DNA from 2 places in the Pseudoalteromonas sp. J2K-J599 genome. Region 2 is predicted to be linked to the other one. Evidence: predicted binding sites of a transcription regulator. Region 2 holds the regulator's gene; the other holds the start of a gene.

Region 1 (3,425 bases), 1.3 Mb from region 2:
TGAATATCTAGAGTAATATTCATTGTAGGTACATTGTTATTATGGAGATATTTTTATTTACGCAGCGCCTGAGCTTAATTAACTTATCCCGCACTTGCCATAAGAAAAAGTACAAAAAAGTGCAACCATAAAAAATTCTTTAGATGATGCATCACCTTAGTATAAGTAAGCAATATAGCTGAGCTTATGTATCGATGGGGAAATAATAGAGCGTCATTTAACCTTTGCTAAGGCTGTATTGATTTGTCACTAATTTCATCTTATAAAAAGTGACTTCGGTAGCTTTTTTTTCCTTTTTGTTGCTGCATACTTTATCCTACGTCATAATCTAACGTCCTATTAAAACGCGGAATTTTTATGAACTGGCTTGCACAATTACCTACCCAACGAACCCCGTGGCTTTTATTTACAGCTATCGTTTTTTTACTTGAAGTTACCGCTCTTTTCTTTCAATACAAAATGGGGTTAGCGCCTTGCATAATGTGTATATATCAACGCACTGCAGTATTGGGGTTATTAGGCGCAGGGATTGTAGGCTCAAGTAAACCACAAAGTAAAACTGTGCGTATGATAGCGTATGTTATTTGGGGAATATCGAGTGTTTGGGGATACTTAATTGCTCGCGAACATATTGATATGCAGACCACCACAGACCCTTTTGCATTTAGCTGCGAGTTTGAACCAAATTTCCCATCATTTATGCCACTACATGAATGGATACCTAGCTTTTTTCAAGCTACCGGGGATTGTGGAAATATAGATTGGCAGTTTGTTGGCATGAGCATGCCTGCTTGGATGGAAGTGATATTTGGGATTTTCTCACTAACGCTATTTATTATAATTATTGCCCGTTTATCAATTAAAAAGTCGATTTGATATGTTTACATTTTTTTCAAGCCAATTAGACCAGCTTAAGCATTTAAAAGTACGCCAGCGTCAAGACGTAATTGCGCTTGCATTAAGTCAGCTATCGCCAACTGATAAAGTTCTATTGCGTATTATAAAGTTGCTATTACTTAGCCCACTATTTTTAATATTCACTGTATTTAAAGGTTGGATATTAATACCATTTTTGATACTTGGCGGATTGTGCTATCCACTATTAACTACACCTATTGAAATTAACTTTGCTAAAAAGCACTTAAGCGATGCGCTAAAACAATTTAATCAGGGCGCCTAGCACCCTGATTACTTTTTAGAAATATTAAAGTGAAAGTTTCCCCTCTAATTTAGCTAAAAGTTTTTTGCCAATCCCTTTAACTTGCGATAAATCACTAACGCTTTTAAATTCGCCATTTTCTTCACGATAATCCACAATTGCCTGCGCTTTTTTCTTACCTATACCAGGTAACTTAGCAAGCATCTCTGCATCAGCATTATTTATACTAATTGTCTCAGCTTGAGGCATTTGCTTAGTTACTTCTGATAATTGTGCATACGCGGTAGTCGCGGGTAGTAAACATAATAAACTTATGATGAGTAAATTTTTTAACGTTTTCATTAAACTTGCCCTTATTCTTCTTTTCTTAATTTTGAGTATTGCTCAGGAAATCAATAAATAAGGAACTGTAAAGTTCATCACTTAAAGTGTACCTAAACGCATTATCACTATGATCCGAAATCCTGAAAATGCAGCTGGTACAACAAAGTGATTGCTTAACTAAAGTAAAGTTACCGTTTTTTGTCAAATTTAAGACACCTAAAAATTAATACTTCGCGCTTGCAAATTTACTTACAAACCATTACTGTACATAAAAACAGTAATCTAATGGTTTTTTAAAAACCACGGTGCCAAGCAATTTTGCAGGAGAAATCATGGCTGTTGTTGTTAAATATGTTGTAGAACGAAACGGAGTCGAGCGTATGACGTTTACTACCAAAAAAGAAGCGGATGCTTATGACAAGATGCTCGATATAGCAGAATCACTTGAGCTGATGCTAGAAAAGGTAGACGTACCGCTTAGTGAGCAACAAATTGAATCACTTGCTTTAGAAATAGCGAAAAGCAAAGATGATTTTATGACCATATTAAAAGGTGGCAAAGATCCAGCTGTTACCAAAGCGCCAGCAAAAAGTAAAAAGTCAGATAACGTTGCATCAATTGAAGATAACAACGATAAAAAAGTAAGTTAATTCATAGAATGCTCCCTCCTCGGACGGGACAAACTAAATAAAAAAGGGAGCAACTAAGTTGCTCCCTTTTTTATTATACCAATTCGCTTAATTAAGTGATCTCTTTGAGGGTGGAAAAACGTGTTGATAGCTAGGCAAAAATTCGATATTTAGTTGTTCTAAATGAGAATTTTTTAACGCCGGTAGCAACACGTTTAGCCCCGCAAAATGATTAAGTATTATTGCGGATTGGTATTAATTACTACTCATTTTAAAATAAATAGTAATTGCTAATTAAAGCTCTTTTTCTACTTCATCAAATAAAGCAGTGATGTTTTGCTCAGGCTCTTTTGTTACTAAGCTAACAACAACAATTGCAATACTCGCTAAAATAAAGCCCGGTACTATTTCGTACATAAAGCTACTTAAGCTTTCACCATTGATAGTAAATGGTCCATATATCCAAATTAGCACAGTAAATGCGCCTACTAACATACCAGCTAACGCACCAGCAAAGTTCATGCGTTTCCAATAAAGGCTAAACAATACAAGTGGTCCAAACGCAGCACCAAAGCCAGCCCACGCATTACTTACTAGGTCTAAAATAGAGCTATCTCTGTCGTAAGCTAAATAAATAGCGAACATAGCAACTACGGCAACACTTATACGGCCAACAGCAACTAGCTCTTTATCACTGGCATCTTTACGTAAGAATGTTTTATAGAAATCTTCTGTTAATGAACTTGAACTAACCAATAATTGAGATGAGATAGTACTCATAATCGCAGCCAAAATTGCAGCAAGTAAAAAGCCAGCAATAAGTGGGTGGAACAGCAACTCAGAAAGAATTAAGAAAATTGTTTCAGGGTCTTCAACTACAATGTTGTTCTCATAAGTATAAGCTGCACCAAATATACCAGTACCAACAGCACCAATGGCAGCAACAATCATCCATGTCATACCAATACGGCGTGCTTTAGGCATATCTTTAACACTACGTACCGACATAAAACGAACAATGATATGTGGTTGGCCAAAATAACCTAAACCCCAAGCCATTGCAGAAATAATACCTAATGCAGAACCTGCACCAATCCAGTTAAGCATATCTGGATTTACGCTATGTAAAGTTGATTCTAAAGGTTGTTCAAGCAAAGAGTATGCAACCGTTGGTACTAGAATAAGTGCAATGAACATAATACAACCTTGCACAAAGTCAGTTAAGCTTACAGCTAAAAAACCACCAAACAAGGTATATAAAACAACTACGCCCGTTGTAATGTATAAACCCATTTCATAAGTTAAACCAAATG
Region 2 (3,425 bases):
GGGTTTTATCAAGTAATGCGGCATCTGCTAATGCTGCTTTTTGTTTAGCCTGCTTTGCATCTGCAAGCCATGTTTTAAAATCAGCTTCAGATTTAGCGACCACCACAACGGGCATAAAGCCATGGTCTTTACCACACAACTCAGCACATTGGCCTCGGTAAGTACCTTCTTCGTTTATGTTCGTCCATGTTTCATTTATAAAGCCGGGGTTCGCATCTTTTTTAACTGCAAAATCAGGTACCCACCAAGAGTGAATAACATCATCAGAAGTCATTAAAAATCGTACTTTTTGATTTATTGGCAGTACAAGAGGCTTATCAACCTCAAGTAAGTAGTTAGGGTTTTTATCTGCAAGATTCGCGATTTCATCTTGCGGGGTAGATAAAATAGAGTAGAACTCTACATCTTCGCCCATATATTCATAATGCCATTTCCATTGCGAACCCGTAATTTTAATAGTGAGATCAGCTTTGCTGGCATCTTCCATTGCAATTAAGGTTTTAGTGGCTGGTACTGCCATAGCAATTAAAATAACAAACGGAATTGCAGTCCAAAGTATTTCTACTTTAGTGCTTTCGTGAAATTGGGCAGGTACAGCCCCTTTAGATTTACGGTGATGAATAAGTGCCCAAAACATAATTGCGAACACTATCACCCCAATCACACAACATATTATAAATATGGTCATGTGCAGCTGATATACATTATTGCTTATATCGGTTACGCCTTTGCGCATATTGTATTGGCTGTTAGCCAAAACTGGGTGCGAAAAAACACATAATATAAGCCACAAGGTAGAGGTCAGTTTACCCATGTGACGGCTCCTTTGATGCTATTGCGAATGCAAAGCGAAGAGGCATACGGCTTAAACGCCAATTCGTTATTTTTATTTTTTTAGCCAATCTCATTTAATATTGATTGGTTTTGCTGCGCCAACAACGAGTTTGTGTATATTGTGTGTTCTCAAAACTAAAAAGCTGTGAGTTATTATTAGCTCAGCACATTAACAACTAGCTAAAAAACGAACAAGAAGCAAGTTTTAGTATAAAAAACAATCAGGTGATATTGAATAATTAATAAAAAATCGGTAATCAACTGGGCAACAGAAAGTTCAAAATATGAGCAAAACAAAGGGGTTTAACGCATTCGGAGGGGGAAAATATAAGTGCAAAAAAGTTTACAGCTTAAATAGTCAGTGGGCTGTTTACGCCCTATTTTTAGTGCGAATTTAAAACAGAAAATGCGTACTAATTAGTACGCATTTATAAAACTGCTTGTTTAAAAGCTATTTTTAAAGTCACATCCAATCAGCGTTTCTTATAACGCCAACGGCTAAGCCTTCAATATTAAAAGACTCATTCTCAAGATCTACTTCAATAGAGTCAAAATCGTCGTTTTCAGCATGAAGTAATACTTTACGACCCGCTTTCTCAAGACGTTTTACAGTTACGTCTTCGTCTAGGCGGGCAACAACAACTTGTCCGTTTTCAGCGGTTTGAGTACGATGTACAGCAAGTAAATCACCATCCATAATACCAATATCTTTCATGCTCATACCGTTAACGCGTAGTAAAAAATCTGCAGCCGGTTTAAACATTAATGGATCGATTTTGCAGTGACTTTCAACGTGCTCTTGCGCCAAAATAGGTGAACCAGCAGCAACACGCCCTATAAGCGGTAAACCTAATTGTTCTGGCTCTTCTTCTTCAATTAATTGAATACCACGGCTTGCACCTGGTTTCATTTTAATTGCGCCTTTTTTAGCAAGTGCTTTTAAATGTTCTTCAGCAGCATTGGCACTTTTAAAACCTAATGTTTGCGCTATTTCAGCACGTGTAGGAGGCATACCAGTGTCTTTAATAAAAACTTTAATTAGTTCGAGTATTTGAGCTTGGCGGTTCGTTAATGGTCGCATACAACTGGTTTTCCATACAGTACATTTAACTGTGAGTATATACAGTTAAATAAAAATCGCAAATTTAAATTAAGCCTTAAAATAGCTAAAGTAATTTCACTTGTGTACATTTTAGGGATATAACTAAAGCTGGGTTTATAAATGATTAAAAATGCAAAGGAGACATTATGAGTATTTGGTACCAGCCCATCACCTTAGAGCTGTGCAAGCAGTTAGAGCAAGGCGTTAATGGCCAAGGAACATTAATGAAAACTATGGGGATAGAAGTCACAGAAATTGGCGATGATTATTTGGTTGCCACAATGCCGGCAATTCCTGAGCATCATAACCCAATGGGGATGGTTCACGGCGGTGCTAACGTTGTACTTGCCGAAACAGTTGCCAGCTATGCCGCTAACTTTGTTGTTGATTTTACTAAATTTTACTGTGTAGGGCAGGAGATTAGCGCAAGTCATTTAAAAGCATCTCGCAACGGCACTTTAACAGCAACGGCAAGAGCATTTCATATAGGTAAACGTAGTTCAGTGTGGGAAATAAAAATTACAAATAGCCGCAATGAGCTGTGCTGCGTATCAAAAATGACCGCAGCAGTCGTAGAGCGAAGATAGTTACTTTTCGATTGGGTAAATAGTAATTTCCATACCCGCACCAATCGCAGATATACGCAATAATGTATCTGCATCTAAGGCTTGATTAAAGCACTTAGGAGAAGTCCCTGATTCAAAACCAATATCAAACGTTCTACGTGAACAGCTTAACCATTGCTTTAGCGCGTTACGCGAACACGATTCAATAAGCTCACATATATGGTTTATGGCTTTATCAGGTGTGCTCACCTCACCTGTAGCTTCAATACGCGCTAGTTGACGGTATTCGTCTTTGTCATAATGTAAAATCGTCGCGACTTTTTTCAAGTCCGCCACTAGCAAACTAATATCTTGCTTTGATTCAAGCTCAAGATCTACATTTAAAAATTGAATTTCCGACATCGTTTCGTATTTATCCTCTAATAATTTCATTGCAAACTTTAACGCAGTTTTACCGTTATACCAAATCAACTATGCTCTATTAACCACTTTATATGGATATTTCGCAGCTTTTAAGTATTTTTTAGCATTTAAAGCTAGCTGGGTATCAAACATCTAGCTCAATTAAACAAATAAGTCATGTTAGGAATTTAAGTGTAATCTTTTTTATTTTTAAATGATTACAGTAAGCTATAGTTTAAACTGCGACAAAATGTCGCAGTAACTTATCCTATTAATGTAATAAACTAGCCTCTAAAAATAATAAGACTAAAACATGAATAAAAAAATATTTAAGCATGCTCGCAAGTTACATAAATGGTTAGGTTATTTATTAGCACTACAAATTTTAGCATGGTTACTAGGTGGTTTAATTATGAGTGCAATCCCTCTTGATAAAGTTCATGGGGAGCATCTTGCTACACGTACTCTCAATAATCCATTTACGCAGGCTGATTATATTGCTTCCCTTGACGATATTGCCT

The links. The regulator LexA, encoded in region 2, represses DNA repair genes until DNA is damaged. The targets are predictions, from matches to a motif close to TACTGTATNNNNATACAGTA.
Region 1: a site for LexA is predicted at 1,744-1,763, ahead of AC5NT5_RS05010 (YebG family protein). Genes of this name have one in related genera too.

Annotation. Positions count from the first base shown of each region.
Region 1 is NZ_CM200271.1:1,099,257-1,102,681, reverse strand. Features, by position in the region: gene dsbB (disulfide bond formation protein DsbB) at 358-876, shown strand; gene AC5NT5_RS05020 (DUF6170 family protein) at 878-1,180, shown strand; gene AC5NT5_RS05015 (ComEA family DNA-binding protein) at 1,205-1,501, opposite strand; gene AC5NT5_RS05010 (YebG family protein) at 1,816-2,133, shown strand; gene putP (sodium/proline symporter PutP) at 2,407-3,425, opposite strand, start outside.
Region 2 is NZ_CM200271.1:3,558,794-3,562,218, forward strand. Features, by position in the region: gene coxB (cytochrome c oxidase subunit II) at 1-814, opposite strand, end outside; gene lexA (transcriptional repressor LexA) at 1,298-1,915, opposite strand; gene AC5NT5_RS16135 (PaaI family thioesterase) at 2,083-2,523, shown strand; gene AC5NT5_RS16140 (hypothetical protein) at 2,524-2,904, opposite strand; gene AC5NT5_RS16145 (hypothetical protein) at 3,218-3,425, shown strand, end outside.